DNA from 3 places in the Saccharopolyspora sp. NPDC047091 genome. Region 1 is predicted to be linked to each of the others. Evidence: riboswitches for the same ligand, from Rfam matches in the RefSeq annotation. Region 1 holds a riboswitch; each other region holds the start of a gene.
What was found. Region 1 has a riboswitch for thiamine pyrophosphate ahead of thiO (glycine oxidase ThiO). Riboswitches for the same ligand answer to the same signal wherever they lie in the genome.
Positions count from the first base shown of each region.

Region 2: linked by a shared signal. The riboswitch ahead of thiD (bifunctional hydroxymethylpyrimidine kinase/phosphomethylpyrimidine kinase) and the one ahead of thiO (glycine oxidase ThiO) in region 1 are both predicted to bind thiamine pyrophosphate.
Region 3: linked by a shared signal. The riboswitch ahead of ABZ805_RS15305 (thiamine ABC transporter substrate-binding protein) and the one ahead of thiO (glycine oxidase ThiO) in region 1 are both predicted to bind thiamine pyrophosphate.

Region 1 is NZ_JBEYUS010000049.1:9,499-19,948, forward strand. It holds gene ABZ805_RS20115 (SIS domain-containing protein) at 1-197, opposite strand, end outside; gene ABZ805_RS20120 (GntR family transcriptional regulator) at 514-1,269, shown strand; gene ABZ805_RS20125 (hypothetical protein) at 1,657-2,661, shown strand; gene ABZ805_RS20130 (S1 family peptidase) at 2,835-3,956, shown strand; gene thiE (thiamine phosphate synthase) at 4,049-4,723, opposite strand; TPP riboswitch at 4,787-4,892, shown strand; gene thiO (glycine oxidase ThiO) at 4,882-5,997, shown strand; gene thiS (sulfur carrier protein ThiS) at 5,985-6,185, shown strand; gene ABZ805_RS20150 (thiazole synthase) at 6,187-6,948, shown strand; gene ABZ805_RS20155 (FUSC family protein) at 7,016-8,983, opposite strand; gene thiD (bifunctional hydroxymethylpyrimidine kinase/phosphomethylpyrimidine kinase) at 9,280-10,143, opposite strand; gene thiC (phosphomethylpyrimidine synthase ThiC) at 10,293-10,450, opposite strand, start outside.
Region 2 is NZ_JBEYUS010000015.1:18,923-29,372, forward strand. It holds gene ABZ805_RS09715 (amino acid ABC transporter ATP-binding protein) at 1-85, opposite strand, end outside; gene ABZ805_RS09720 (amino acid ABC transporter permease) at 82-969, opposite strand; gene ABZ805_RS09725 (ABC transporter substrate-binding protein) at 1,276-2,199, shown strand; gene ABZ805_RS09730 (hypothetical protein) at 2,313-3,269, shown strand; gene ABZ805_RS09735 (hypothetical protein) at 3,284-3,688, shown strand; gene ABZ805_RS09740 (polysaccharide pyruvyl transferase family protein) at 3,909-5,042, shown strand; gene ABZ805_RS09745 (hypothetical protein) at 5,068-5,244, opposite strand; gene ABZ805_RS09750 (TenA family protein) at 5,531-6,250, opposite strand; gene thiD (bifunctional hydroxymethylpyrimidine kinase/phosphomethylpyrimidine kinase) at 6,270-7,157, opposite strand; TPP riboswitch at 7,151-7,246, opposite strand; gene ABZ805_RS09760 (lipoyl domain-containing protein) at 7,279-7,509, opposite strand; gene ABZ805_RS09765 (hypothetical protein) at 7,831-8,112, shown strand; gene ABZ805_RS09770 (hypothetical protein) at 8,188-8,919, shown strand; gene ABZ805_RS09775 (hypothetical protein) at 8,968-9,357, opposite strand; gene ABZ805_RS09780 (hypothetical protein) at 9,526-9,741, shown strand; gene ABZ805_RS09785 (AMP-binding protein) at 9,813-10,450, shown strand, end outside.
Region 3 is NZ_JBEYUS010000030.1:10,707-21,156, forward strand. It holds gene ABZ805_RS15270 (acetyltransferase) at 1-390, shown strand, start outside; gene ABZ805_RS15275 (helix-turn-helix transcriptional regulator) at 421-1,308, opposite strand; gene ABZ805_RS15280 (alpha/beta hydrolase) at 1,498-2,418, shown strand; gene ABZ805_RS15285 (DUF2255 family protein) at 2,582-2,968, shown strand; gene ABZ805_RS15290 (DUF6157 family protein) at 3,047-3,478, opposite strand; gene ABZ805_RS15295 (FAD-dependent oxidoreductase) at 3,920-4,885, shown strand; gene ABZ805_RS15300 (4a-hydroxytetrahydrobiopterin dehydratase) at 4,955-5,248, opposite strand; TPP riboswitch at 5,318-5,428, shown strand; gene ABZ805_RS15305 (thiamine ABC transporter substrate-binding protein) at 5,475-6,521, shown strand; gene ABZ805_RS15310 (iron ABC transporter permease) at 6,518-8,116, shown strand; gene ABZ805_RS15315 (ABC transporter ATP-binding protein) at 8,116-9,153, shown strand; gene ABZ805_RS15320 (ABC transporter permease subunit) at 9,243-10,106, opposite strand; gene ABZ805_RS15325 (ABC transporter ATP-binding protein) at 10,103-10,450, opposite strand, start outside.

The sequences.
Region 1 (10,450 bases):
ACCTCGATGAGGTACTTGGCGTACAGCGCCGCGTGGTCGCTGGAGCCGCGGGCCGCCAGCAGCGCGAACCGCGGCCTGCGCTGCGCGATGGTGGCCGCGACGGCGGCGATGTCGGTGGCTTCGAGCAGCTCGGCGAAGATCCGCGGCTGCTCGTCGATCTCGGCGCGCATGCTCGCGCCGGGTGTCGCCTCGCTCATGGGTGCCTCTCGCTGGCCGGTAGGTCTAGACCAATGTTATCGAACGTGCCGAGGTCCCGAGCGTGACCCGTGCGACACCCCTCCGGCCACCCGGCGTGCAGACCAAGATCATCAATGTGGGAAAACTGTGGAGAACGTGATGGTCGTGTCCTCGGTCAGGCATGCTGGACGGGCCAGGTGCGGCGCGCGGGTGGGCGAACCCACCCCCGCCGCGTGCGGTCACCCCTCGTGCGGGGAGGTGGCGGCCCGGGGCCGCGGCCGGACATCGGGTGCTGGAGCGGCGGCCATCGCGGCAGGTTCGGCGGTAGGAGGACGAATGCTGGAAACGTCGGTGTCCGGCGGGGCGGACACCCCGGTGCGCGCGCAGCGCGAACCCAAGTACTGGGGGCTCAAGCAGCACCTGCTCGACATGCTGCGCTCGCTACCCCCCGGCTCGCCGATCCCCACCGAGCGCGCGCTGGCCGCCGAGTTCGACGTCTCCCGCACCACCGTGCGCCAGGCGCTCGCCGAGCTCACGGTCGAAGGCAGGCTGCTGCGGGTGCAGGGCAAGGGCACCTTCGCCGCCAAGCCGAAGGTCGCGCAGCGGCTCCAGCTCTCCAGCTACACCGAGGACATGCGCGCCCAGGGCCGCCAGCCGGCGTCCCGGCTGCTGGAGGTCGTCGAGGAGCCCGCCGACCAGGAACTCGCCACCCTGCTCGGCACCCGGCCCGGCTCGACCGCGCTGCGGCTGCGGCGGCTGCGGCTCGCCGACGGGGAACCGATGGCCATCGAGACCACCCACCTGCCGCTGTCCCGGTTCCGCGGCCTCACCGGCAGGCTCGAATCGGGCGGCTCGCTGTACCGGGTGCTGCGCGAGCACTTCGGCGTGGAGCTCGGGCACGCCGACGAGACCATCGAGACCGCGCTGGCCAGCCCGGAGGAGGCCGAGACGCTCGGCGCCGACGTGGGCCTGCCGATGCTGCTGCTGTCCCGCCACTCCTTCGACTCCGCGGGCGAGCCCGTCGAATGGGTCCGCTCCATCTACCGCGGCGACCGGTACAAGTTCGTCGCCCGGCTCAACCCGCCGCAGTGATCGACCGACCCGGCGCCGAGCCGGGTCCCGCGCTGTCTCCCGCGCCGACGGTGCCGCCGGAGACCGCAGCGCCCCTTGTCGGGGCCACCGGTTCGCGCCTTCGCGGCGCCCGGTTTCCGCTGCCCGGCGCAATGCCGGTTCTGCCGTACCGCTCCGCTCCCACACCGCCTGGATCGAAATCAGCGGGTCTTCTCCTCGTTACCCGAAGTGGCAGTCATCACGAAAGTGCAACAATCGGGAGAATTGTGGCGAGATCATCCGTTGACAGGTTCGAGAGAGCGCGCACCAGATCAAGTAGGAGCCACAGTGGCGAAGGAGAATGCCGAACGGGGGGCGAACGGAACCGACGACGATGAGCCCGCGGAAAAGAAATCGAAGAAGATCGAATTGTCCGCCACGCAGGTCACCGGAGGCGCGCTCGCCTCGGTGACCGCGGCGTTCCTCGGGTCGTACCTCGGGGTCGCGGGCACCGTCTTCGGCGCGGGCCTGACCAGTGTCGTGATCACCGTCGGCGGCGCCCTGTACCAGCGTTCGCTGGAGACCACCAAGGAGAAGCTGGAGGTCACCAAGGACAAGGCGAACGTCGTCGTCGCCCGCGCCGGGATCAAGAAGCCCACCAGGGTCGAGCAGTACGTGGCCGCCACGCCGGTCAACGGCACCGCGGCTCCGGCGCTCCGCCCGCAGGCGCCCGCCGACGAGGCCACCCGCAAGATCCAGCTGCCCGGGATGCACTGGCCGGGCGGTGAGCAGGTCGACCGCGATCCCGACGCGACGCGCAGGCTCGACCCCGCCGAGGCGCGGACCCGGATGCTGAGCTGGGGGACCACCGCCGGTGACGCCACCGCCGCGGCCGAGCGCCCCACCACCGAGCACTCCACCGCCGAGGACGCCGCCGCCGAGGACGCCGCCGGAGCGGGCACCGAGGTCGTCGCCCCGCCGCGCGGCCGCCGCCTCCGCTGGGGCGTCGTCGCCGCGACCAGCGCCCTCATCTTCGGTTTGGGCATGCTCCTGATCACCGGTTTCGAGGGCGTCGTCGGCAAGCCGCTCTCCGGCGGCGATGGCGGCACCACGATCAGCAAGGTCTTCACGCCCGCCGCGCACCGCGACACCGGGGACGCCGTGCCGCAGGAGTCGGAAACCGCGGAACCGAGCAGCTCGGCGGAGCAGGAGACCGGTTCCGAATCCCAGGAGAACACCTCCGGCGAACCCACCTCCGGCGCGTCCGAGACCACCGAGACCGGGCAGAGCGAGGCCACCGAACCCACCGGAGATACCGGCGCCTCCGAAGCCCCGGAACCGACCGGAGCGCGGCAGCCCGAATCCGGAACCACCGGAGAACGCGGTTCCGCGGGCGGTGAATCAGCGCAGCAGGAGCAGCCGGACGCTCCGTGACCGGAGCACAGCGAATGGTGATGATTCCCGGTTATTCGGCAGAACTGCCGGATAACCGGGAATTTTTGCGCATCGATGCGTCGAAAGGTGGATGTGCCGGGTGGTGGTCCCCACCAATACTGGCTCCTCGTAGGGATCTTTGAGCCCCACCTCAAGGAGTAGGAGACCCACCTATGACGCGCAAGCTCGCGGCCAGAATGGCCGGGACGATCGTGCTGGCGGCCGGAACCGTCGCCGCCTTCACCATGCCCGCCTCGGCCACCGTCGCCCCGGCGCCGCAGGCGAAGGCCGCCACCCAGCTCGAAGCCATGCAGCGCGACTTCGGCCTCACCGCCGACCAGGCGCAGGCCCGGCTGCACAGCGAGGCCATCGCCAACACCGCGGACCGGACGCTGCGCGGCGTGCTCGCCGACTCGTTCGGCGGTTCGCGCTACGACGCCGGGCTCGGCAAGCTCGTCGTCGGCACCACCGACGCGAACCTGGCCGACGAGATCCGCGCCGCGGGCGCCGAGCCGAAGGTCGTCGAGCACAGCACCAAGCAGCTCGCCGGTGTCGTGGACGGCCTCAACACCCGCCAGGCGCCGCAGGGCGTCACCGGCTGGTACCTGGACTCGGCCGCCAACTCGGTCGTGGTCACCGCCGCCGAGGGCGCCGGTGCGGCCGCGAACGAGTTCGTGCACTCCACCGGGGTGGACGCGCAGGCCGTGCACGTCGTCGAGTCCGCGGAGGCACCGCGCATCCTCGCCGACGTGATCGGCGGCAACGCTTACACGATCGAGAACTCCGCGCGCTGCTCCGTGGGCTTCTCCGTGGAGGGCGGCTTCGTCAGCGCCGGGCACTGCGGCAGCCAGGGCGACAGCACCAGCACCCCGTCCGGCACCTTCGCGGGCTCCTCGTTCCCCGGGGACGACTACTCCTACGTGGAGACCGCGTCCGGTGAGACCCCGCGCGGCCTGGTGAACGACTACGCGGGCGGCACCGTCAGCGTCGCCGGTTCGACCGAGGCCGCCGAGGGCGCCTCGATCTGCCGCTCCGGCTCCACCAGCGGCTGGCACTGCGGCACCGTCCAGGCCAAGAACCAGACGGTGAACTACGCCGAGGGCACCGTCACCGGGCTGACCCGCACCGACGCGTGCGCCGAGCCCGGCGACTCCGGCGGCTCGTGGCTGGCCGGTGACCAGGCCCAGGGCGTGACCTCCGGCGGGTCCGGCGACTGCACCAGCGGTGGCACGACCTACTTCCAGCCGGTCAACGAGATCCTGGACGCCTACGGCCTGACCCTGATCACGGGTTGATCGGGAGCCCGGTCACCGGGTGATGGCAGCCGGACGGGCTGCGTCTCAGCCCCACGAGACGCAGCCCGTTCGTCGTGCCGGGACCCGCCGGGTCAGGCGGACAGTCCGGCCTTGAGGGATTCGGCGGCGGCGCGCGGGTCGTCGGCCTCGGTGACGGCCCGGACCACCACGATCCGCTCCGCGCCCGCCGCGACGACCTCGGCGAGGTTGTCGTGGCCGACGCCGCCGATCGCGAACCAGGGCCTGCCGTGCCCGCGGTGCTCCGCGGCGTGCCGGACCAGCTGGATGCCCGCGGCCTCCCGGCCGGGTTTCGTCGGCGTGGTCCACACCGGCCCGGTGCAGAAGTAGTCCACGCCCGGTTCGGTCGCGGCCGCGTCCGCCTGCACCACGTCGTGCGTGGAGCGGCCCACCACCACCTCGTCGCCGACGATGCGCCGGGCCGTCGCCACCGGCAGGTCGTCCTGGCCGAGGTGCAGCACGTCGGCCTCCGCGGCCAGCGCCACGTCCGCGCGGTCGTTCACCGCGAGCAGCGCGCCGTGCCGCACGCACGCGTCCGCGAGCACCTCCAGCGCGGCGAGCTCCTGGCGCGCCTCCAGCGGAGCACCGCCGGGAGCCTTGTCCCGCAGCTGGATGATGTCCACGCCGCCGGACAGCGCGGCGTCGGCGAACTCCGCCAGATCACCCCGCTCCGCCCGCGCGTCGGTGCAGAGGTACAGCCGTGCGTCGGCGAGCCGCGTGCGGATGCCGACACCGTCCAATCCGGGCATGACCCCAGGGTAGTCCGCGGCCGGGCGGCGGCTGACCTCGCGCGGGCGGATGAGTACGGTGGTGGTGGTTGGCACGGGAGCCCGGGATCCGGGCTGAGAGGGGGCGCAGGCCCCGACCGTCGAACCTGATCCGGGTCATGCCGGCGCAGGGAGCGCAGATGCAGCAGCAGTCGGCCGTCACCGTCGTCGGTGGCGGGATCATCGGTCTCTCCGTCGCGTGGACGGCCGCGCGCGCGGGACACCGCGTGGAGGTCGTCGACGCGGGGGAGCGGCGGGCGTCGTGGGTCGCGGGCGGGATGCTCGCACCGGTCGCCGAAGCCGCGCCGGGCGAAGAGGAACTGCTGGAGCTCGGGTCCGAGTCGTTGCGCCGCTGGCCGTCGTTCGCCGCCGACCTGGCCCGCGAGTCCGGGCTGCCGTCCGGGCTGCGCCGGGAGGGCACGCTGGTGGTCGGCGTGGACGGTGCGGACCGCGCCGAGCTGGACATGCTGGCCGAACACCTGGCCGCGCTGGGCCGCACCGTCACCCGGCTCGGCGGCCGGGAGGTGCGGCGGCTGGAACCGTCGCTGGGGCCCGCGGTGCGGCGCGGCCTGGAAGTGCCCGGAGATCTGGCGGTGGACAACCGGCTGGCGCTGGCCGCGCTGCGGGCCGCGGCGGAGGCGGCGGGCGCCCGGTTCCGCGACGGCGCGGTGCGGCGGGTGCGGCCGGGCGAGGTGGAGCTGGATGCGGAGGTGCTGCGCTGCGACGTCGTGGTGATCGCCGCGGGTGCCCGCTCCGGTGACCTGCACCCGGCGCTCCGCGGCCGGATCCGCCCGGTCAAGGGCGAGGTGCTGCGCCTGCGGGCGCGCCCCAGCGCGGTGCCCCCACCGGCGCGGACCGTGCGCGGCCCGGTGCACGGCAGGCAGGTCTACCTGGTGCCGCGCGACGACGGCGGGCTCGTCGTCGGCGCCACCCAGTACGACGCGGGCTTCGACGAGGCCGTCACCGCGGGCGGCGTCCGCGATCTGCTGGCCGACGCGGAACGGCTGCTGCCGGGCATCGCCGAGTACGAGCTGCTCGAAGCCGTCGCCGGGCTGCGGCCCGGCACGCACGACAACCTGCCGGTGATCGGCGAACTGGAACCGGGGGTGCTGGCCGCGACCGGGCACCACCGCAACGGTTTCCTGCTCGCGCCGATCACCGCGGACGCGGTGCTGGCGGAGCTGTCGGGCCGCGAACCACCGGTCGCCGGACCGGTACCCGCAGGCGACGGAGGAGGTCGACCGTGCAAGTGGTGATCAACGGGGCGGAACGGCCCGTGCAGGCGGACGCGACGCTGGCGGCGGTGCTCGCCGAGTTCGGCGTGCCCGAGCGCGGGGTCGCGGTCGCCGTGGACGGGACCGTGGTGCCCAGGGCGAACTGGCGGGCGACGGAGCTCCGCGACGGGGCGGCCGTCGAAGTGCTCACCGCCGTGCAGGGAGGCTGACGTGGACGACGCGCTGGTGATCGCGGGCCGCGAGTTCGGCTCCCGCCTGATCACGGGGACCGGGGGAGCGGCGAACCTGTCGGTGCTGGAGCGGGCGCTGCTGGCGTCCGGCACCGAGCTGACCACGGTGGCGATGCGCCGCGCCGACGCCGGAGGACGCACGGGTGTGCTGGACCTGCTGCACCGGCTCGGCATCGAGGCGCTGCCGAACACCGCGGGCTGCCGCACGGCGGCGGAGGCGGTGCTCACCGCGCAGCTCGCCAGGGAGGCGCTGGAGACGAACTGGGTGAAGCTGGAGGTGGTGGCGGACGAGGACACGCTGCTGCCGGATCCGGTGGAGCTGCTCGACGCGGCCGAACAGCTCGTCGACGAGGGCTTCGTGGTGCTCGCGTACACCAACGACGACCCGGTGCTGGCGACCCGGCTGGAGGACGTGGGCTGCGCGGCGGTGATGCCGCTGGGTTCGCCGATCGGCACCGGGCTGGGCATCCGGAATCCGCACAACATCGAGATGATCGTGTCCCGCGCGTCGGTGCCGGTCGTGCTCGACGCGGGCATCGGCACCGCGTCGGACGCGGCGCTGGCGATGGAGCTGGGCTGCGACGCGGTGCTGCTGGCCAGCGCCGTCACCCGGGCCCAGGACCCGGAGCGGATGGCCGCCGCGATGCGCGCCGCGGTCGAAGCGGGCCGCCTCGCGGTCGGCGCGGGCCGCATCCCGCAGCGCTTCTGGGCGCGGGCCTCCAGCCCGGACCTCGCGCGGTGAACCGAACCGCCGCGACGTGACACGGCCCGCCCGACCTGCCTGGTCGAACGGGCCGCGCACCTGGTGATCAGCGGATGCGGAGCCGTTCGGTCCGCACGAAGTTGATCGTGTAGCTCTTCCACGGCTCGTTGCCGAGGGTCTGGTCGATCGCCGCGCGGGCGTGCAGCGCGTTCTCCACCAGCGAGCTGGCCAGCAGTTCCGTCTCGGGTGCCCCGGCGGACTGGATGTCCGGGATCTTCGGGTTGCTCCGCCCGCTGAGCAGCTGGTCCACCGCCTTGAGCGCGGGCACCGCCACCGCCAGCTCGTCCTCGGGCCGGAACGCCAGCGTCGCCACGTCCTGGCGCAGCGCGTCGAGCGCGATCGCCGCGGCCCGCGTGGTCTGCGGGTCCTCGTCCGAGTCCGGTTCGTCCAGCAGCGCGGGCATGCCCAGCAGGTCCTGGGTCCGCCGCAGCGCCAGCACGTGCGCGGACTGCATGGCGGCGCGGACCTGGTGGCCCTGCCCGGCGGCCCGCACGCTGCGCAGCAGCTCGGACACCGACCACACGGTGGACCGGATCGCCCCGCGCACGTCGGGCACCATGCTGCTGGGCAGCACGATGAAGCTGATGTAGCCGACGCCGAGCGCGATGGCCGCGCCGACGGCCGTGTTGGAAGCGAAGCTGATCGCGATGTTCGCGAGCGGCCGGTCCAGCCGCATCGCCTGGTCGACCACGGTCACCACGATCAGCGAGCTCAGCAGCACCTGGTAGTCGGTGCGCAGCCGTTCCACGCCGAGCAGCATGCCCACGACGACCACCGGCACCAGCAGGTACACCCCGGGCAGCAGCGTGATCAGCGCGGCCAGCACCACCACGCCGAGCACCGCGCCGCCGGTGCGTTCCAGCGCGCCGTTCATGCTGTCCCGCGCGGCGGGCGCGAGCACCACGTACAGCGCCAGCAGCAGCGTGGACGCGGACGGGTCGTCCAGCAGCAGCACGATCACCATGCCGACGGCGACGGCGAGCGTGCAGCGCAGCGCGTGCCGGAACAGCGAGGACCGCAGCGACAGGTGCGCCTTGATGCCGCCGATGGCGCGCTGGCGGCGGCCGCCGGGCGCGGGCGGGCTGGCGGCGAACTCGGTGCGCTGCACGACGGCGCCGCGGATGCGGTCGAGTCCTTCGTTCATGCCGCGCACCGCTTCCGGCAGGTCCTGCCTGCCGCCCGCGGCGACGACGGCCTGTGCCGGGTCGACGCGGGCCATCGCGGGCAGCCCGGTGCAGGCGCGGGAGCGCACCGCGCGGGCGAGTTCGGCGGCGACCAGGTCCGCTTCGACGACGATGCGGTGCAGCCGTTCCGCTTCGATCCGGTCGGCCCGCTGGGCTTGGGCGAGCAGCGTCTCGCGGGCGGCGCGGAACCGGGCCGCCCCGGCGAGGACCTGCCCGAGCCAGGTGCTCGACCCGTCGGCGCGCCAGGCGCTCGCGGCGATCTCCAGCACGCCCGGCCCCGGTTCGAGCAGGGTGCGGGCCACGGCGTGCCGGGTGGCGCGGGTCGGGTCGCCGATGCCGATGAGCACCCGCAGCACCAGCGCGAACGCGGCGCCCGCCCCGGTGGACAGGAACAGCATCCAGGCGGGTTCCCCGGAGCCGATGCCGGTGGTGGTGGCCACGAGGGTGGCGGCGGCGAAGGTCTGGCCGCTGACCCGGTACTGCTCGCCGATCGCGGGCAGCATCCCGGAGCCGAACACGACCACCGCCACGAGCAGCCCGGCGAGCACCGGCATCGCGTCGAGCAGCGGCCCGATGGCCATCACCAGCACCAGCGCGGGCCCGAACCAGGCGAACCGGTGCAGGTCGGAGCGCAGCGACCGGCCGCCGGCGGCGACCAGCGCGAACACGGCGGTGAGCCCGCCGATGAGCGCGGGGGTGCGCAGATCCAGCAGCCAGCCGACGGCGGTGGCAGCCACCGCGGTGACCAGCACCGCCATCGCGTATTGGCGTCGTCTGAGGTCGGGGGCACCGGCCTCGGTGTTGAGCCCGGCGAGGAGCCGGTCCTTCATGGTCGTCCACCCGGGTGCTGCCACGGCGGTCGCTTCGCTCCTGACGTTCTCGGTGCCTGTGCGGGACGGGCGCAGCGCGCGCGGCGCCGTCGCTCGGGAGCGCGGCGGGGGCTGCAGGCCTCACGCACTATGTCGACGGGACCCGCCCGGTGAGTTACCCGCGCGGGCCAAAATCACCCGATTCGGTATCTCAAGCTCGTTCGCGGCGGGTCCGCTGGGCCATTCGCGCGGTTGCCGCGCAGCGCTCGTGCCCGGCGACGGTACCGAGCGTGATCCGATCACCGGAACGACCCCGGTCAGATCGAGCGCGGGCTCACCCGCCAGAACGTCGAGACCGGCCCGACCCCGGCGCCGAGCGGGTAGGCGTGCTCGACGCTGCGCGTCACGAACCGCTTGCCCGCGGCGACCGCGTCCGGCATCGCCGCGCCCTTCGCCAGCGCCGCGGTGATCGCCGAGGCGAACACGTCGCCCGCGCCGTGCGTGTGCACCGTCGAGTAGCGCGGCCCGGGCAGCGGGATCGCGTCGGTCCCGTCGAACAGCAGGTCCACGCACTCCGGATCGTCCAGCAGGTGCCCGCTCTTGATCAGCACCCAGTCCGGGCCGAAGTCGTGCACGGCCTTCGCCGCGTCCAGCAGGTCGTCCCGGCTGCGTGCGTCGATGCCGGTGAGCAGCCGCACCTCGTCCAGGTTCGGCGTCACCAGCGTCGCCCGCGGGAAGGCCTCGTCGCGCAGCGCGTCCAGCGCGTCCGGGCGCAGCAGCGGTTCCCCGCTGCGGGACGCGGCGACCGGGTCCACGACGAACGGGGTGCGGCGGCCGCGGCCGATGCCGTGCTCGTCGCAGGCGGCGAGCACGGCCTCGATGGTGGCGGCCGAGGACAGCACCCCGGTCTTCGCCGCGTCCACTCCGATGTCGGTGGCGACGGCGCCGATCTGCGCGGCGACCGTCTCCGGCGGGATCTCCACGAGACCGGTGACGCCGACGGTGTTCTGCACGGTCACCGCGGTCACGGCCGTCATGCCGTGCACCCCGCAGGAGAAGAACGCCCGCAGGTCGGCGTGCATCCCCGCGCTGCCGCCGGAGTCCGATCCGGCGATGGTCAGCGCCGTCGGCGGAGCCGTGTCGTGCGCGGGTCGTTGCAGGTGGGCGGGCGTCTCGTGCATCCGGCCCATGCTACGACCCTCTCCCGGCGTCGATCCGGCCCGTGCGGAACCTGCCGATGCGAAACACCGGAGCACCGCCCACCGCGTCCGGAAGCGGGTGAACGGACCGTTCGTCCGACCGGATGGGACGAACGGTCCGTTCACTCCGATCAGCTCACGATGGGGAGGTAGACCTCGCCGCCGGAGCCGGTGAACTCCTCGGACTTCTCCCGCATGCCCTCCTCGATCGCCTCGACGCTGGTGAGGCCGTGTTTCTCGGCGTAGTCGCGCACGTCCTGGGTGATCTTCATGGAGCAGAACTTCGGCC
Region 2 (10,450 bases), on a different contig from region 1:
CGGCGGCGCTGAGGTCGACCCCGCGCAGCACCGGCACCGGCCCGTAGCTCTTGCGCACCCCGCGCACGTCGATCATCGCGGTCATCGCCCGCCTCCCAGGATTCGCCGCCACGGCGCCGGTTCCGCGTCGCGCCGGGCTCCTCGGGCGTAGTACCGCTCGACGTGGTGCTGGGCGACCGTCAGCAGCGAGGTGACGACGAGGTACCAGGCGGTCGCGACCAGCAGCAGCGGGATCACCTGGTAGTTGCGGTTGTAGATCAGCTGCACCGAGTGCAGCAGGTCGTGCACGGCGATGACGCTGACGATCGAGGTGCCCTTCAGCGTGCCGATGAGCATGTTCGCGGCGGGCGGCACGATCGCGCGCATCGCCTGCGGCAGCACGATGCGCCGCAGGGTCCGGCCGCGCGTCATCCCCAGCGCCTGCGCGGATTCGGACTGCCCGGGGTCGACGGAGAGGATGCCGCCGCGCACCACTTCCCCGGCGTAGGCCGCTTCGTGCAGCACCAGGCCGATGATCGCGGTGGTGACGCCGCCGAGCAGGTCCACGGTGCTGATGGAGAACTCCCCGACGCCGAGCACCGGGTACAGCGCGCCGATGTTGAACCAGAACAGCAGCTGCACCAGCACCGGCACCGAGCGGAAGAACCAGGTGTAGCCCCAGCTGACCGCGGCCAGCACCGGGTTCCCGGACAGCCGCAGCACGGCGAGCACCGTGCCGAGGGCGAACCCGAGCAGCATCGTCACCGCGGTGAGCCACACCGTCAGCCACAACCCGTGCAGCACCGCCGGTGTGAGGAGGTAGGCACCGACGACGTTCCACTGGAAGTTCGGGTTCGTCGCCACCGAGAACACGGCGCCCGCCAGCAGCGCCAGCACCACGGCCGCCGCCACCCAGCGCAGCGGACGGCGCAGCGGAACCACTTCGGGAACGTCCCCGACGGTTTCCGGGACGACTCGCAGTTGGGACATGATCTCCCGCCTGTGCAAGGGAATCGGGACTTCGAACATCCATCCGTGCACCGACCCGGGTCAAGTCCGCGGAATCCCCGTCCCACCCTGTGGCCGCCGTTGACACCTCCGGTCGAATCCGGTGAAGCTCGGCGGGTGCCCGCTCGGACGTGCCTGGTAGCGCGAACCCACATCGACCTCGCCCTGGTCTGGTCGGCGTCCTGTCGACGCCACCGCTGACCCCAGGCCCACCGCGCCCCGCCCTGCCCGGATCCCGGGGCGCTCCCGACGATTCCCGCCGCCCGCGCGGCGCGGAAGGGGACCACGATGCGCACCGGACATCGCGCGGCGACCGCGCTCGCCGTGCTGTTGAGCGGAATTCTGCTCGCCGCCTGCGGCCCGGCCCCTGATCCGGACGCGATCGCGCCGGGCCTCGACCCGCAGGCCGACGTGGTCTCCGGCGTCGGGCGCAGCGAGGCGGCGGCCGCGCTGCTGCCCGCGCGGGTCCGCGACGGCGGGGTGCTGCGCATCGGCCGCTCCGTCGGCGGAGCGCCGCCGACCGCGTTCTACCTGGCGGACGGCAGCACCGCAGTCGGCCTCGACGTGGACATGACCGAGGCGGTGGCCCGCAAGCTGGGCCTGCGGGTCGAGGCGCAGGACGCCGCGTTCGAGACGATCCTTCCCGCGCTGGGCAGCGGCAAGTACGACGCGGGCACCGGGAACTTCGGCGTCACCGAGGAGCGCAAGCGCACCATCGACTTCGCCACCTACGTCCGCGACGGGCAGGGATTCGCGGTGCGCAGCGGTGACGACCGCGGCCCGATCACCGACGTCACCGCGCTGTGCGGGCAGACCGTCGGCACCGCGAAGGGCACCACCTTCGAAACGACCCTGTCCGCGCGATCCCACCGCTGCACCGACCAGGGCCGCCCCGCCTACCGGGTGGAGGTGTTCTCGGAGAGCAGCGCCCTGTACTCCGCGCTCGCCCAGGGCAAGGTCGACGCGATCATGAGCACCGTCAACGGCTTGCGCTACGCGGCGACGCAACAACCGGCGCTGCGGTTGACCAACGAGTTCCGCAGTCTCGACGTCGGCTTCGCGCTGCCGAAGGGCTCGCCGCTGGCCCCGGCGTTGCAGGCGGCGGTGAACGAGCTGATCCGCGACGGGTCCTACGCCCGCATCCTCGGCAAGTGGGGCGTGTCCGCATCGGCCATCGGCGAATCGCAGGTCAGTCCCCCGGAGATCCACTGAGCACGCCACTACTCGATCAGGTGGTGATCGCGCCGCTCCACCGCGCGCGGGGTCCGGATCAGACCTACTCTCCTCGGCGAGTCGACCCTCGCCTGTGGAGAGGAGTGTCCAACGTGGAGGACTCCGCACAAGCCGTCGTCCCGCTCCGTCCCGGATTCGACATCCAGGTACGAGGTTTCCACCGCCGCCAGGTCACCGAGCACATCGAGCTGCTCGAGGACCAGCTGCGGATGGTCAGCATCGATCGCAACGAGGCGGTGGCGCTGAACACCGACCTCCGCCGCCTCTGCGACGACGCGCGGCGCGACCTCGCCGAAGCCGAACTCCGCCTCAAACGCATCGAAGCCTCCGACACCGGGCTTCCGCACGCGTCGCAACGCGTGCAGAACATGCTGTCGCTGGCCGAGGAAGAAGTGCAGACGCTGCGCGAGCAGGCGCAGCGGCAGGCGGAGACCATCCGAGGCAGCGCGGAATACGAGGCGCAGCAACTGCTCGACGAGGCCGGTGCGGCCGCGGAGGCGATGCGGGCCGAATGCGCCCGCCTCGTCGACGAGCTCGACGTCCGGCAACGCGAGATCCGCCGGGAGCACGAGCAGAGCCTCGCCGACATCCGGGAGCGCGAGCGCGCCATGCGCCACGCCATCCGGGACGAGTACAAGTCGGTCGTCACGACCGCGCAGGAGGAAGCCGACGCACTGCTCGCCCGCACCCGCTGGGAGTGCGGCAGGCGCGACGCCGAGACCGAGCAGCTGCGGCTCGACGTCCTGCAGGACCTGCACACCAAGCAGGCCCGGATGGAGGAACTGCGCACCGCGGTCATGTCCTCCCTGGAGAACGTCGGCAGGCTCGTCGGCGCCTCCAGCAACGAGATCGCCGCGCAGGAGATCGACAACGTCATCGACGCCGAACTCGTCGGCGAACCGGCGCACCACGTGTGGCTGCCGGAGCCGCGCGGGGACACCCAGAGCTACCTGATCCCGCTCGAGTCCCCCTTCAACGGTGGTGCCGCACCCGCGGAACCCGCCGAGACCGCCGAAGCCGAACCGACCGAAGCCGTCCAGCGGAACTGATTCGGAGCGAGTACGTGGAGCTAGTCGTCTTGTCCTTCGCCGGCGGCGCGGTGGTCGCCGCCCTGCTCTTCTGGCCGCTGCTGCGCCGGGCCCGCACGCACGCGGACGGGCCGCCCACCGGCAAGCACGCGCTGCGCGCCCCGCGGGCCACCGCCCCGGCGGCCGCCGCCGGGACCACGGCCACCGCGCGGCCCGCCACCGGCGAGGCCGACGCCGAACCGCACCCCATCCCCCGCCAGGAGACGGCCGCGGACCGCGCCACGGAACCCGTCCCCGACGAGCCCGCCACCGGCAACGAGCTCGGCGTCACCGTCTCGACGCTGCCGACGGCGCTGTTCCACGAGCACTACGAGGCGAAGTTCCGCCGCACCCGCGACCGCATCGACCGGCTCCGCGACCAGCTCCACGAGCAGAACTGACCGCACGCCCCACGGCGGCAACGACTCGGTGATATCACCGAGTCGTTGCCGCCGTTCCTGTTGCGCGCGCACCGGGTTGCGGCCGACCGGAGCAGCGCGCCGCCGCCGAACGCGCCCCCGCGCGGCCGCCGCGGATGCCTCCGAGCGGGACCCACCGCACCGTGTTGTTAGGTTCGGCGCCTACCGCGCCCAGCCGCGAACCCGAACGGTGGAGAACCCAGTGTCGAGTCCCGCAACGCCCCCCACGCTGTACCTGGTCGCCACGACCGGGAATCCGAACTACGGCGACGAGCTGATCGCCGCGACCTGGCTGAAGTACCTCGCCCAGGTCGCCCCGGACAGCGAGGTGTGGCTCGACTGCCCCAACCCCGGCCCCAGCGAAGTACTGCTCGGCCACCTGCACCCGCACGTCCGGTTCACCGACACGCTGTGGCGGCTGTGCTGGTCGGCGCCCTCCGACGAACCGTGGGAGGTGGCGTCGTTCGTGCAGCACGCCATGATCAACCCGGGGCTGGCGCCGCACTGGCTGGCGGGCATCGAGCTCGCCGCGCGCGCCGACCTGGTGCACATCATCGGCGGCGGGTTCATCAACTCCATCTGGCCGCGGCACTACGGGCTGCTGGCGGGCGCGGTCGCCGCGGTGCGCCGCTCCGGCGGGCGCGCCGTGATGACCGGGCAGGGCCTGTGGCCGACACCGGAGGAGGCGCGCCCGCTGGTGCGCAACCTCGCCTCGCAGTTCGAGCTGATCGACGTGCGCGACGAACCGTCCGCCGAACTGCTCGACTCCGCGGGCCAGCTCACCGCCACCGGCGACGACATGTTCTTCGGCATCGCCCCCGAGCTGTACCGCACCGACGACCTGCGCGACGTGATGATCTGCCTGCAGTCGGACCTGCTGGACGTCACGGTGCCCGCGCTGGCCGGGTTCCTGCTCGACACGCTGCGCGCCTGGGACGTGCGGCCCGAGCAGGTCGGCGTCATCGAAGGCATCCCGCGGGTGGACCGCGAGGTGTTCGCCCTCGTCGAGCACGACCTGCCCGGCGCCCGCTTCTACCCGTTCTCCGAGATCATGGACCACGGGCTGCCCGCGGCCGCCGGCCAGCGCTGGCTGTCGACCCGGTTCCACATGCACCTGATGGCCGCGGCGGCCGGGGCGCACGGCGTCGCCGTGTCGATCAACTCCGGGTACTACACGAACAAGCACCGCTCGCTGATCCAGCGCGGCTCCGGCTGGGGCCTCAGCGAAGGCCTCCAGGTGCCGCCGCAGCCGCAGGAGGGCGGCTACGAGCGGTCGACGCTGGACGCGCTGCAGGAGGCCAAGTCGAAGCTCGCCTGGTCCATCTACGGGGACTGAACCGCCGAGCCGGGCGGCGACGCGATCAGGCCGCCGCCTGCCCGGTCTCGCAGGTGCCCTCGGCGCGGGGCCGCAGCACGTGGATGTCCGCGGACGATGTCTCAGGCTCCGTCTCCGCCTGGGCGGACTCGGCGTCCGCCCGGCGGTCGGCGATGTAGAAGGGGGCTGCGGCCAGCACCGGCACCAGCATCCCCGCCAGCATGATCAGAATTGAAGTCCCCGTACTCAAGGCCACCGAACCCCGCGCGGTGGGAGGCGGACCCCCCACGACCGAACACGCCGAACGAACGTGTCGTTTGCCTCATCGTCGTGGCTGAGGGTGTTCGTTAACACGGTCCGAAAGTGCTCCTGATCACGCTGCTCGCGAGCGCCCCCACCACCGCTGACCACCCGCGGCACCGCCCCCGTCGCGCGCGGGCGGCCGTTGCGGAGGGTGATCGGATCGGGCGGCCCGCCGACGTGCGAAAACCGTGCCGCCGCAACGACTTTCACCGCGGGATCCACCGCGCCGTCGGCCACTGCTCGAGCCGCCAGGCGCCGTCCCAGAACATCCACTCGTACTCGCTCGCCCGGGTGAACGCGGCCAGCATCCGCTCCCGCACCGGTTCGTCGGCGGCGGCCGCCGCCCGGTCGGTGAGCTCGCGGGCCGCCAGCACCGCCTCGGCGAACTCCTCGTCGGCGTAGGTCTCGATCCACCGGCGGTACGGGTGCGCCGACGCGTCGCCGACGGCGGCGAGGATCTCGCTGCCCACGTGCTGGTACACCCAGAAACACGGCAGCACCGCCGCCAGCAGCACCGGGTACGGGTCCACCAGCGCGCTCGCCCGCAGGAACGAGGTGTAGGCGGTGCACGACGGCGAGGTGACCACGCCCGCGCCCGCCAGATCGTCCGCGGACAGCCCGAACTCCTCGACGTAGCCCGCGTGCAACCGGCGTTCCTCCACCAGCGCACCCCGCGCGGCCCCCGCCAGGAACGCCGCGTCCGCCGGATCATCGGACCGGGTCGCGGCCGCGGACAGCGCCTGCGCGAACGCGATCAGGTAGCGGGCGTCCTGCACGATGTAGAACGCGAACCGCTCCCGGTCGAGGGTGCCGTCGGCGAGCGCCGCGTTGAACGGGTGCGCCACCACGGCCCGTTGCAGCTCGGCGGTGCGTTCCCAGGCCTTAGCGCAGAAACCGCCCGCGGGCGGATCGGGCAACCTGCTCATGATCTCCGCTCCTCCGATCTCACCACCAGCGGTGGAAGTGGTGCACGGGCCCGTGCCCGCGCCCCACGTCGAGGCGCTCCGCGGCCCGCAACGCCTCGGTCAGGTACTCCTTGCCGTCGCGCACCGCGCTCGCCCAGTCCGGCCTGCGGGGGCGCAGCGCCGCGATGGCCGCCGACAGCGTGCAGCCGGTGCCGTGGTCGTTCGTGGTGTCGATCCGCTCGCTGCGCAGCCAACGCACCTCCCCGTCGCCGCGGAACAAGTCGGCGCTCGCCGGTTCCGCGCGCAGGTGCCCGCCCTTGAGCAGCACCTGCTTGGCGCCCAGGTCCGCGAGCCGCTCGGCCTGCGCGGCCATCCCGGCCGAGCCGGTGATCTCCGGTTCGCCCAGCAGGTCCGCCGCCTCCGGCAGGTTCGGGGTGATCAGGTCGACCCGCGGCAGCAGCTCGTCCCGCAGCACCGCCACCGCGTCGTCGGCGAGCAGCCGGTGCCCGCTCTTGGCGACCATCACCGGATCCAGCACCACGTGCGGCGGGGCGTAGCGGTCCAGCACGGCGACCACCGCGCGGATCACCTCGGCGTTCGCCAGCATCCCGATCTTCACCGCGTCCACCCGCACGTCGTCGAGCAGCGTCGCCAGCTGGGCGGTGACGAACTCCGGCGGCACCTCGCGGACCTCCGCGACACCGGTGGTGGTCTGCGCGACCAGCGCGGTCACCACGGACATGCCGTAGGCGCCGTTCGCGGAGAAGGCCTTCAGATCGGCCTGGATCCCGGCCCCACCGCTGGGGTCGGTGCCCGCGATGGTCAGCACGTTCGGGATCCGCCCGGAGCCGGACCGGGCGGCACGAGTGGTCTGGTCAGCAGGGCCGGTCTGGGCAGGACGGCCGGTCTGGGCAGCACGAGTGGTCACGTCGGTGACGTCCCTCCGCTAGCACGAACTAGGTCAGGTTCGACGGGTCTGCTCTCAGCCCGGTCGCCCGGGCACCCCGCGTCACTGGCCCCAACCTAGCAACGGGCGTCAACCCGGCGGTTCACTCGACGAGGCCGATGATCGCGCCCGCGGTGAACCGCTCCCCCGCCCTGCCCTGCCGCCACAGCGTCCCGCTCGCCGGGGCGCGCACCGTGCGCGGCGTTCCACCGGTCAGCACTTCGGCGACCGGGGCGCCGCTGCGGACCCGGGCGCCGTCCCGGACCAGCCAGCGGGTGAGCGAACCGGGTTCCTGCGGATCCTCGGGCGGACGTGGGAAGTGCAGGTCCGTCACGGCCGCGCCTCCTCTTCCGCTCGACTCGTCCGCGGACGACGAGCGCGGAGATCGGCGATCAGCATGATCGGTGATCCTTCTCACCACAAGCAGATCTCGGGCTCGGTTCGCTGGGTCGAGCGGCGCAGCAGCACGTCAGCGGCGGGGTCAGACCGCTGGGCCGAACAGTCGCTCTCACACGATCGGAGCAGCGCAGCCGGCGCCAGCCGCCGCTACGCGAATGCAACGTGGCAGCTGGTCGTTCCGTCTAGAGTTCGAGATCCGGCCAGTGGACCGAAGCCGGACGAACTGCGCCCGCGGGTCGTCCTGACAGGTATGGGGGTGGGACGGCACATGTTCCCCGATCAAGAGCACGTGTGGTGGATCGTCGGAGCGGGCAAGCGCCTCCGGCACGCGATCACGGTGCGCCCGGGCGCCAGACCCGCCGGGGATCCGGTGCAGACCCTCTGCGACACGACGATCAAGCTCCCGCACGAGACCTGGCCGGCCACCAAGGAACCGTCGAGCCGCCGCATCACGGAGCGTTGCGCGGAGTGCGAGCGGGCCGTGGACGAACAGCTGGAACGTGACGGCGATCTCGTCGTCACCACCTGGGACGCGTAGGCGCGAGGGAAGTCACACCGCCGACAGCTGATCGCCTAGTGAGGCGACCCTGCGTGGCGGATTAAAGTTGACGCAATGGACACCACTGCCGACGCCCCTCAGTCCGCCCGCTCCCGCCGCTCCACCCGGCCGGATCCGGCGGAGGTCTGGGCTCCGCTGGCCGGTCTCGCCGACGCCGCAGCGCAGGGCGGGACGTCCGGAGCCGTCGCCATCACCCGCGGGTTCGACCGCAACAGCAGGCTGCGCGCCAAGGCGCTGCGCGATCTGCTGGAGGAGCGCGGGGTCGCGGCCATCGAGATCACCCCGGCCGTGGGCAGCGAGCGGCTGCTCGCCGACAGCGAGATCACCTCGGTGGTGAACCTGATCGGCGCCGGTTCCTGGCAGCCGTACCGGCTGGCCGCGAAGCTGCGCGCCCCGCTGCTGGCCGTGCGCGGCGACGAGACGGGCGGGCCGGAGTCGCGGGACGTCATCGGCGTCACCGCGTCCGAGGACCGGCGCGACGTCGCCCTCTCGCACGTCGCGGTGCGCCCGGAGACCGAGGGCCAGGGCAGCCTGATCGTCACCGCCGACGGCGAGCCGGTCTCGGTGCCGGGTGGTTCCGCGGCGATCACGCTGCACGAGCAGCGGCTCGAGGTCCGGCTCGCGGGCCCGGACTTCGCCGAGCAGACCTTCGCCGCCACCGAAGTTCAGGTGGAGACCGCGGACGCGCCGCACCGGCTGGTGCGGGACGAGCTGCCGATCGCCGACTTCGAGGGTGCGCTGACGTTCACCGCCGAGCCGGGCGCGCTGACGGTCCGCCCGGTCTGACCGGTTCCCCCGCGCGGCCCCGCTCGACCGGGGCCGCGGGGAACCCGTTCACAGCACGCGGTTCAGCAGCGCGACCAGCGCCGCGAGCACCACGCCCACCAGCGCCAGCGTGAGCGGGGCGAGGGTGCCGGGGTTCAGCGCGTTGAACAGCGTCCAGCAGAGCACGAGCAGCGCCACCAGGCCCAGCAGCCCGATCATCGCGGCCATCAGCGGCCGGTGCCGCGGCAGCGCGCGCAGGTTGCCGCGGGCGACCGGCGTCATCCGCTGGTACGTGATCCACACCGGCAGCGCCACGAGCGCCACGACGAGGACGCCGAACAGCGAGTCGGCCCGGCTCGGGCCGTGCCCGAGACCGAGCAGCAGACCCAGCACGCCGACCGCGAGCACCAGCAGCACGCGGTGCAGGGTGCGCCACAGCAACCTGTCGTAACCAGCCATGATCGCAGTCTCCCAGGGCCGCTCCGACCGGCGGCGGAACCCCGCGGGCAACCTCCCGGTGGAAATTCCAAGATTAATCAGGCGAACACCCGTCACGTCGGTGATCCTGAGTCGTCTTACTACCGGAGGACGTACCGGACGAACGTCCCGCGAGGGAGGGGAGGTCGCGTGACCGACAACGAGCAGTGGCAGGTGAGCTGCCGCGATGTGGCTGGCCGGCGGCGGAACATGGCGGTGTACGTGAACCAGGGCAACGTCGTGGTCGTCGCACCGCCCGGGGAGACCGCGGTGCTGGCACCATTGGAGGCGGGCCGCCTGCGGGCCGCGATCCGGGAGGCCGTGGTGTCGGCGGCGGCACCGGAACACCCCGTTCCGGACCGGTGAGCCCTTCCCCCGCGTCGTCCCCCGAGGCATTATCTACCGATGAGTAGCTAAATCGGAGGAGACGCGTGGCGATGTTGCGACGGCCGGCGATACGGACACGAGGCGAGGCGGCGAAGGCGGCCGTCCGGGCCGGGGCGGATCGCCTCGCCCCACCGCTGCAGACGCTGTGGTTGCTGACCCGGCAGGGCGTCGTCCGCCCGATGCGCCCGGACAAGCTGCTGCGCATCGTCTTCGCCTGGCGGCGCTGGGGCGTCACCCCCGCGCTGGGCTACGCCGTCGCCGCGATCCGGCACCCCGACCGGCCCGCCGTGATCGACGAGCGCGGCGCGCTGAGCTTCCTCGAACTGGAGCAGCGCACCACCCGCCTCGCCCGCGGGCTGCGCGCCCGCGGCATCCGGGACACCAGCCGGGTCGCGGTGCTGTGCCGCAACCACCACGGGCTCGTCGAGACCATCGTGGCCTGCGGCAAGATCGGCGCCGACGTGGTGCTGCTCAACACCGGGCTGCGCCCGCACCAGATGCGCACCGTGCTCGAGGAGCAGCGCGCCGACCTGCTCATCGCCGACGTCGAGTTCGTCGAGGCGCTGCCCGACCTGGAGCTCGACGTGGTGCTCGCCTGGACCGAGGGCACCACCCGCAAGGCCACCCTGGAGCACCTCATCGGCAGCTCCGCCACCGGTACGCTGCCGCGCCGCCCCCGGCACGCGCG
Region 3 (10,450 bases), on a different contig from region 1:
AGCGCCGTCGACGCCACCCACGCGTTCCTCGATCCGCGGCACCGCGCCGAGATCGAGGAACTCCTGCCCGCGGAACACTTCCCGCAGGTTCGGATCAGCGTCGCCGAGCTCGGGCACGTGCCGGTCGGGTTCGCGGGCACGTCCGGCGGCAGCCTGGAGATGCTGTTCGTCGACGCGGCGCACCGCGGGCGAGGAGTCGGCCGCGCCCTCCTCGCGCACGCGGTGGCCGAGCTCGGGGTGATGTCCGTGGACGTCAACGAGCAGAACGCGCAGGCCGTCGGGTTCTACCTCCGGCACAGGTTCGCGATCACCGGGCGCAGCGAGCTCGACGACGAAGGTCGGCCGTACCCGCTGCTGCGGATGTCCCGCGACGGCCGAGCGGCGCCCTGACCGGTGGCGGCCCGGTCCGGCTCGCGCGGGTCAGGGCAGCCGGGACGGGGTGGGCGGTGCGGTGGTCCACGCGGCGAGCAGCTGGAGCCGTTCGGCCGTCGCCGAAGCAGGCTCCGCGATGTAGGCGGACAGGACGATCGACGGTGCCGAGTCGATCGTGAGCTGCTCGAATCCCAGGTCGAGGTGGCCCACTTCGCGGTGGTCGATCGCCTTGCTGCCGTCGCGGAGCCGCCCGACGTCGTGTCCCGCCCAGCGGGTGCGGAAGTCCTCGCTGCGGGTGGAGAGCTCCCCGATGAGCCCGGTCAGCTGCTTGTCGTGCGGCGTGGCCCCGGCTTGGACGCGCAGCATCCGCACGCAGGCGCTCGCGGCGTCGTCCAGGTCGGTGTAGAAGTCTTCGGCCGCCGGGTCGAGGAAGACGAACGCCGCCATGTTCGGCGGGGTGGCCGCGGAGCTCCTCGTCGGGCTGTCGTAGACGACGGAGAACAGGGCTCGGCCGAGGGCGTTCGCCGCCACGACGTCCAGGCACCTGTTGTGGGCGAGCACCGGGGTCTGGGGCATGGCGTCCATGAGCAGCCGCACCCGTTGCGGAACCGTCCGGGCCGGTTTGGTCCGCTTGCGGGCGAGTGCGGGGCGCCGCGCGGTCCGCGCGAGGTCGTAGAGGTACCCGGTCTCGTCGGAGGTGAACCGCAGGGCTCGGGCGATGGAATCCAGGACGTCGTCGGACACGCCGGTCAGGTCGCCCTTCTCGATCCGGGTGTAGTAGTCGACCGACACCCCGGAGAGCATCGCGACCTCCTCGCGGCGCAGGCCGGGCACGCGCCGGATGCCGGGGAGCGAGGGCAGTCCCGCCACGTCCGGTGTGATCTTCGCGCGTCGGGTGGCCAGGAAGTCCCGCACGTTCTCGTCCTTCGACGCCATGCCCCGAGGCTAGGTGCGCCCGCCGCCCCGATCCAGGCTCTGGTGGAACCCCGGAAGCCCTGGTCGAGGGGGTTCCGGCCGAACCTGCCGCACCCGCCGAACGGCTCCCACAGTGGAGGGCGTCCGGTGCAGCCGGGTCCGCCGGGAGCCGGCCGGACGCGCTGCACGGCGTTTCACCGGAGGAGGATCGTGAGCGAGAACATCGAGATCGAGACCCGCAACGGCTACGGCACCACGTTGGCCGCGGTCATCAACTTCCCACCCGAGTTCGACGAGGCCGAGGAGTACCCGGCGATCGTCGTCTCCCACCCGGGCGGTGGTGTGAAGGAGCAGACCGCGGGCACCTATGCGAGAGAGCTCGCTGAGAACGGGTTCGTGACCGTCGCCTACGACGCATCGTTCCAAGGCGCGAGCACCGGCAGCCCCCGGCAGTTGGAGAACCCGCACGTCCGCACCGAAGACGTCAGCGCCGTGGTCGACCACCTGACCACCCTGCCGTACGTGGACGAGGAGCGGATCGGCGCGATGGGCGTCTGTGCCGGAGCCGGGTACACCGCGAACGCGGCGATCAACGACCCGCGCATCAAGGCCGTGGGCACCGTGAGCATGGTCAACGTCGGCCAGATGTTCCGCAACGGCTGGGACGGCTCGGTCGCCGCCGCCGATGCGGCACCGGCGCTGGACCAGGCCGCCCGAGCGCGGACCACCGACGCCACCGGGCGGGGCGAGGACAACCGGTTCCCGCTCGCGCCGATGAACAGGGAGGACGCGCCGAACCCCGAGCTGGAAGAGGCGTGGGAGTACTACCACACGCCCCGCTGCGAACACCCCGCCGCGCCGGGCTGGATGACGGCGCGCAGCCTCAGCCAGATCGTCACCTACGACGCCTTCCACGAGGCCGAGGTCTTCCTCACCCAGCCGCTGCTGCTCATCGCGGGCAGCGATGCCGGTTCGAAGTGGATGAGCGACGACTTGCACGAGCGGGCGGCGAGCGCGGACAAGTCGCTCCACGTCGTGGCGGGGGCGAACCACATGTCGCTCTACGACGGCGAGAAGGAGGTCGCCGAAGCGGTCGCCCAGCTGGTTCCGTTCTTCTTCGGCACGATCTGACGCATCGACTCGGGGCGCGGCGCCGGGGTGCGCGTGTCGCGCACCGCGCGGAGCCGCCACCGGACCCGGTGCGGGCACGAGCCGACGCGTGCACCCCGGCGCATCGATCACGGAAGTCGGCACGCGGAACCGGACATCGCGGCCGCAGGGCCGCCGAACACGAGTGCGGAGACGTGGGCCGACTGGAGACGAACCGGGCTGTATCAACGCGGAGATCTGTTCCACCGTCGGAGCGACCCTGCCCGACGGCACCACCCCGAAGACCGTGGACATCTGGTCGGTGCCCGTGGGCGGTCGGATCTTCATCCGCTCCTTCAACGGCACCCGGGGCAAGTGGTACGGGCCCGCGCTGGAGACCGGGCGGGGACGCATCTCCGCCGGAGGAGTGCGGAGGAGCGTGCGTTTCGCCGCTGTTCCCGCTGATGACGAGGAGACCAACCGGGCGGTGGACGCCGCGTTCCTCGACGAGTACTCCGACAGCCCGTATTCGGTGACGATGTCGACCGAGCCCGTGCGCCGGAACACCCTCGAGGTCGTCCCCGTGGACTGAGCTCACGGGCAGGGGCGGTCTCCCGGGATGCGCCCCCTGCCCGCTCGCCGAGGGCGCGGGCCGGTCGGGTCGGGGAGGTCAGGCCCGGGTGCTGCGCAGCGCCTTGGTGCGGGTGATCGGTTCGCCCGACTCTCCGGTGCGCCGGCCGGAGGTGAACTCCGCGTACTCCGGGCCGTCCACGGCGTACAGGGCCAGGCGGCCGCGGGCGTCGGCGTGGATGCCCCAGCCGTAGCGCTTGCCCAGCGGCGAGGAACGCAGGCAGGCCCTGCTCCGCGCGAAGAACTCCCGGCGGGCGTCCGCCCGCTCCTCGTCCGGGATGGCGGCCCGGTCCGCGAAGACGGTGAAGATGACGTCGCCGGACGTGAACTCGTACGGGTGCTCGGTGATCAGCCGGTAGGTGCGCGCGGCGACCGACGGCGCCTCGGCGTTCAGCGGGGGCACCGTCGCGGTGGTGACCGGGCAGTCCTCGGCCACCTCGATGAACGTGTTCGTGCGATCGACCCGTTCCATGGCCGGAACGGTACGCCGGGGGACCGACGTCGGATGGGGAAGCGGCCGCTCCTCGAATCCGGTCCTCCTCGCCTCGGACCGCGATCGGCTGACCCCCGATCGATGACGAACACCGGGCGAACGCGATTCTCCGACCCGCCGCCCCCTCCGCTCGGGCACGTCCGGGTGAAAGGCGGGCGGGGCCGGTAGCGCAGCGCGGCCCGCCGCGAACCGTCGGCGACGCACCCCGGAGCAACGGAGTCGCACGCCGTGACCAGGCGATTTACGTTGTGCGCATGCAGCACATCACCCTGATCTGCGGAGACTGCAACGGCAAGGGGTGCAGCAACTGCGGCGGCACCGGAACGATCACCATCGTCGAGGACTAGGGCCGCGCCGAGCGCCCGCGAACCCCGCCCCGAGCAGGCCGTGCGCGACGGGGAACGCTGCTAGCGTGCCGAAATGGCCGCCAACGGGACCGTTCTGGTCATCGGATCCGGGGTGATCGGGCTCAGCACCGCCGTGGTCCTCGCCGAATCCGGCGTGCCGGTGCGCGTCCGCACCGACGAACCACCCGCCGACACCACCTCCGCCGTCGCCGGCGCGATCTGGGGTCCGGCACTGCTGCAACCCGCCGCTCGGGTGCGCAAGTGGGTCGCCGACACCTACCACCGGCTGGTCGAGCTCGCGGCCGACCCGGACAGCGGGGTGCACCTCGCCACCGGGCGGATGGCCGCGCGCGTCGACCTCGGCGACCAGCTGCCGCCCGAAGCGCTGCTGCTGCCCGACCTGCGCCCCTGCACCGCCGACGAGCTGCCCACCGGATTCCGCAGCGGTTACCGGGCGACGCTCCCGTTGATCGACATGCCGCGCTACCTCGACCACCTCACCGGCAGGCTCCTCGCCGCGGGCGGCGAACTGCTGATCAGCCCGGTGTCCTCGCTGGCCGACGCCGCGGGCGAAGCCGACCGCATCGTCAACTGCACCGGCGTCGGCGCGCACGAACTCGTCGGCGACCCCGGGGTGCGCCCGGTGCGCGGACAGCACGTCATCGTGCGCAACCCCGGCATCACCGAGTACTTCGTGGAAGTCGGCGCAGGCCCCGAGTTCACCTCGTACGTGCCGCACGGCGACCACGTCGTGCTCGGCGGCGTCGCGCGCGAGCAGGACTGGTCCCGCACGCCCGACCGCGAGGACGGCGCCGCCGTGCTGCGCCGCTGCGCGGACGTCGAACCGCTGCTCGCCGGGGCCGAAGTGCTCGGCGCCACCGTCGGACTCCGCCCCGGCCGCGACGCCGTCCGCCTCGAAGTGGAGCGGTTCGGCGGCGCCACCGTCGTGCACGACTACGGGCACTCCGGCTGCGGCGTCTCGCTGTCCTGGGGCTGCGCCGCCGAAGCCGCCGAACTCGTCCTCCACCCGACGCGCTGACCGGGCGGGGCGGCAGCAGCGGAGCCGGCTCCCCGCGCAACGGCAGCCCGCGGCCCAGGTCGGCGCGGCTCAGGCCAGTGCGTCGACCACCCCGTCGATCTCCTCGGCCAGCGTGAAGTCCTTCGCGGTCAGACCACCCGCCGAATGCGTCGAGAGGGCGAACACGACGGTGCGCCACCGGATGTCCAGATCCGGGTGGTGGTTCTCGCTCTCCGCGATCTCCGCGACCCGGTTCACGGCCTGGATGGCCTGCGGGAAGCTCGCGAACTCCACGCTCCGCACGATCGTGGTGCCGTCCTGGGCCCACTCCGGCAGGCGGGACAGCGACTCGGCGACCTGGGTGTCGTTCAGCAGTTCGGTCATGCCCACATGGTGGTCGTCGGACGGCCGGAACGCGACCGTCGACCCCCGGCCCGGTGGTGGCACGTAGACTGCCGTCGCCACGGGAGTCCAGCGCGCTGGGCTGAGAGGAGGGGCGAATCCCCTCGACCGTCCGCACCTGAACCGGATCATGCCGGCGCAGGGAGGTGTCGCGATCAGCTCGAGTTCGCACGCGTGGCCGAGACCGGTGTGCTACTCGGGAGGACCGTTGAACCCCTTACTGCGCTGGGCCGCGGCACTCGCCGCAGCCGCGCTCACCACCGGATGTTCGCTCATCGGGAGCTCCGGCGAGGACACCGCGGCGCGCACCGTCACCCTCGTCGCGCACGACTCGTTCGTCGCCGACCCCGCGCTGCTCGCCGACTTCGAGAAGCGCAGCGGCATCCACCTGGAAGTCCGCAACAGCGGCGACGCCGGAGAGCTGACCAACAAGCTGGCGCTGTCCCAGGCCGCCCCGCTCGGCGACGTCGCCTACGGCGTCGACTCCACCTTCGCCTCCCGCGCGCTGCGCTCCGACGTGTTCGCCCCCTACCGGCCCGCCGCGGCCGACCGCGGACCCCAGCGCTACGCCCAGGGTGGGCAGGACCGGCTCACCGCCATCGACGTCGCCGACGTGTGCATCAACATCGACCCCGCCTGGTTCGCCGCGCACCGGCTGCCGGAACCGGCGACGCTGCAGGACCTCACCGACCCGCGGTACCGGAACCTCACCTCGATGCCGGACCCGACGACGTCCTCCCCGGGGCTGGCGTTCCTGCTCGGCACCATCGACGCCTTCGGCGAACCCGGCTGGCAGGACTACTGGCGTGCCCTCGACGCCAACGGCGTGCGGCTCTCCTCCGGCTGGGAAGAGGCCTACAACCAGGACTTCTCCGGATCCACCGGGCAGGGACCGCGGCCCATCGTGCTGTCCTACGCGTCCTCGCCCGCCGCCGAGGTCGACGACAGCGGAGCGCCGCGCACCAAGGCGCTGCTCGACACCTGCTACCGGCAGGTCGAATACGCGGGCGTGCTCACCGGCGCCGCGGACCCGCAGGCGGCGCGAGAAGTCGTGGACTTCCTGCTCTCGCCCGAATTCCAAGGCCAGGTCGCCGACCAGATGTACGTGTACCCCGCGCTCGACGGGGTCGCGCTGCCGAAGGGGTGGACGGCGAGTGCACCGCTGCCGCCGCGGCCCAGGGAACTGCCCGCCGACGAAGTGGAGAACAACCGGGACCGGTGGGTCGAGCAGTGGCGGACGCTGGTCCGGGGATGACCGGCGAACTCCGGCGCCGGGTGCCGGTGGCGCTGGCCGCGGTGCTCGTCCTCGGCTTCCTCGGGGTGTTCTTCGCCTGGCCGGTCGCGGCGATCATCGGGCTCGGCGTGCGCGGCGACGTCGGAGCGGTGCTGGCCGAGCCGTCCACCTGGCGCCTCGTCGGCTTCACCCTCGGCCAGGCCGCCGCGTCCACCGCCGTCGCGCTGCTCTGCGGACTGCCGCTCGCGTACGTGCTCGCCCGGCTCGTCGTGCCCGGCAAGGGACTGCTGCGGGTCGCGGTGACCGTGCCGTTCGTGCTGCCGACGATCGTCGTGGGCATGGCGTTCCGGGCGCTGTTCGGCGCCGACGGGGGAGTGCTGCCGATCGTGCTGGCCAACGCGTTCTTCAACGTCGCCGTTGTCGCGCGCACCGTCAGCGGGCTGTGGAGCCACGTGGACCGGCGGATGGAGGACGCCGCGCGCTCGCTCGGCGCCGGACGACTGCGCACCTTCAGCTCGGTGACGCTGCCCGCGCTGCTGCCCGCGATCGGGTCGGCGGCGGCCGTCGTGTTCCTGTTCAGCGCCACCAGCTTCGGAGTGGTGCTGGTGCTCGGCGGGGGACGGCTGCGCACCTTGGAGACCGAGATCTACCTGCGCACCGTGCAACTGCTGGACCTGCCCGGCGCCGCGGCGCTCTCCCTGCTCCAGCTGGTCGCCGTCGTCGCCGCGCTGCTCGTGGCCACCCTCGCGCGCCGCCGCCGGGAGACCGCGCTGCGGCTGCGCGCGCCCGCGACCACCGCCCGGCCGCCGCAGGGCGCGGAGTGGTGGATCGTCGGGCTAGCCGGTGCCGTGCTGTGCGCGCTGCTCGCGCCGATCGCCACGCTGCTGGTGCGGTCGGTGTCCACCCGGGACGGGTGGGGGCTCGCGGGATACCGCGCGCTGCTGGGCAGCGGGCAGCCCGGAACCTTGGAGGTCACCGGGCTCGAAGCCGCGCTGAACTCGGTGCGCACCGCGGTGGACGCCACCTGGATGGCACTGCTGCTCGGACTGCTCGCCTCGTTCGTGCTCGTCGCCGTGCGGCGGCGGTTCGTCGCCGAGAGCCTCGACCTCGCGCTGATGCTGCCGCTGGGGGTGTCCGCGGTGACCGTCGGCTTCGGCTACCTGATCACGCTCGGCTCGCTGCCCGGGGACCTCCGCACCTCACCGCTGCTGGTGCCGTTCGCGCAGGCGCTGGTGGTGACGCCGCTGGTGATCCGCACCGTGCTGCCGGTGCTGCGGGCCATCGACGACCGGCTGCGGCAGGCCGCGGCGACGCTGGGTGCCGGACCGTGGCGGGTACGCCGCGAGATCGACTTCCCGCTCGCGGTGCGCTCGGTGCTGGCCGCCGCCGGTTTCGGATTCGTCGTCGCGCTCGGGGAATTCGGCGCTACCAGCTTCCTGGCCCGGCCCGATGCGCCGACGCTGCCGGTGGCCATCGCCCGGCTGCTCGGCAGGCCGGGCGAACTCAACTCGCAACTCGCCTACGCCGCCTGCGCGCTGCTGATGATCGTCACCGTGCTGGGCGTGGTGCTCATCGAACGGCTGCGGGTGGGCACCGACGCCGTGGAGGACTTCTGATGGGGCTGGAAGTGCAAGGGCTCACCGTCCGCTTCGGCGACACCACGGCGGTGCGCGACGTGCGGCTCTCGGTGCTGGACGGCGAGGTGCTGGCGCTGCTCGGCCCGTCCGGCTGCGGGAAGTCCACGCTGCTGCGGGCCGTCGCCGGGCTCGAGCGCCCCACGGCGGGCTCCGTGCGCTGGAACGGGCGCGACCTCGCCGCCGTGCCGGTGCACCAACGCCGGTTCGGGCTGGTCTTCCAGGACGGGCAGCTGTTCCCGCACCGGAACGTGGCGGGCAACGTGGCGTTCGGCCCGCGGATGCGCGGCGTCGGCGGCGCGGCCCGGGCGGCGCGCGTCGCCGAGCTGCTCGAACTCGTCGGGCTGGCCGGGTACGAGGACCGGCGGGTCACCGACCTGTCCGGGGGCGAGGCGCAGCGGGTCGCGCTGGCTCGGGCGCTGGCCGCCGATCCGGAGCTCCTGCTGCTGGACGAACCGCTCTCCGCGCTGGACCGGATGCTGCGCGAGCGGCTCGCGGTGGACCTGGCCGCACTGCTCGGCCGCGGCGAGTCGACCGCGCTGGTCGTCACGCACGACCACGACGAGGCGTTCACCCTCGCCGACCGGGTCGCCGTCATGGCCCGCGGCACGATCTTGCAGGCCGACACTCCCGACCTGCTGTGGCGCCATCCCGCGGACGAGGAGGTGGCCGCGTTCCTCGGCTGCACCACCTTCCTGCCCGCGGAGGTCCGCGACGGCGTGGCGACCTGCGCGCTCGGCGCCGTCGACGTGACCGCGAAGGACGGGGCGGCACGGCTCGGACTGCGAGCCGCCGGAGTGCGCGCCCGGCGCATCCGGCCCGGCGATCCCGCACCGGCAGGACCGCTCGGCGCGGTGCGCGAGCGGGTGCACCGGCACGACCACGTCCGGCTCGCCGTCACCGTGCCGGAGCTCGGGCAGGTGGAGGCCGTCGCGCACATCGCCGACGCTCCCGCGGTCGGCGACGAGGTCCGGCTGCGCCTCGACCCGGACGGGGTCGCGCTCGTCGGCGGTGACTGACCTCGCCTGCTTCGTCCGCCGCGTTCGCGAGCCGTCCGGCTCCGGTGCGGTGGTTCCAGGGCCGCGGAAGCCACCGCACCGGACCTCGATCAGACGTCCCGGGTGACCATGCGCAGCACTGTCGCCGAGAGACCGATCACCAGGTAGCAACCGGCGCGCAGCAGGCCCGTGGACAAGGTGTCCGTGAAGATCGGATCCCGCAGCACGTCGATCACGGCCGACCAGTCGGTGGTGATCAGCAGCGGGCGCATCCACTCCAGCGACGGCACGGTGCCCAGCACGCCGAACACGATCAGCGCCGCCATGGTCCCGGTCATCACCACCAGCGGGTGCTCGGTCAGCGAGGACAGCGCCAGTGCCACCGCGCCGACCGCCGCCATCTGCGCCGCGCACCACAGCACCGCCAGCGCGATGCGCCCCAGCGCCGCGCCGAGCGACAGCGTCGTCCCGGACAAGGTCACCAGGCCGTCACCGCCGACGATGATCAAACCGGTGAGCAGGCCGCTGACCGCCAGCACGAGCACGGACAGCAGCACCATCAGCAGCACGCCGGCCGCCTTGACGCCCACCAGCCGAACCCGGCTGATCGGCGCGATCAGCAGCCCGCGCAACGTGCCGTGCGAGGTCTCGCCGGCGATCGCGTCCGCCGCGACCATCGCCACCACCAGCGGCAGCAGCATCGTCTGCGCGAGCACGATGCTCGCCACCGGCAGCACCAGCCCGTTGCCCGCGACCGCGCTGAGCACCGGTGGCCCGCCGCCGCGGCTCGGACCGCCGGTCAACGCGATGCCCGCGCCGATCAGCACCGGCAGCCCCGCCAGCATCAGCAGCGCCAGCAGGTTCCGCGGCCGCCGCAGCACCCAGCGGAACTCGGCCAGCAGCACCCTGCCCAGCGGTGCTGAGCGGCGCGCCTGCGGGGCCGCGACAGCCTCGGCCGGTGCGGGGGCGGTCATGATTCCTCCTCGGTGAGCCGGGCGAACAGGTCTTCCAGGCCCGCGCGCCCGCGACGTGCCTCGTGCACCCCGACGTCGGCGCGGACCAGCGTCGCCACCACTTCCGGAGCGTCCACTTCGGACAGTTCCACCCGCAGTGCGCCCTGCTCGGTCCGCGCCGAGATCCCGCTGTCCCGCAGCGCTTCCAGCCCGGCGTCGAGGTCCGGCGTGGCGACCACCAGGTGCGGCCCGCCCGATTCCAGCAGGCCCGCCAGCTCGCCCTGCGCGACCAGCGTGCCCCGGTGCATCACGGCCACGTGCGTGCAGGTCGCCTCCACCTCGGACAGCAGGTGCGAGGACACCAG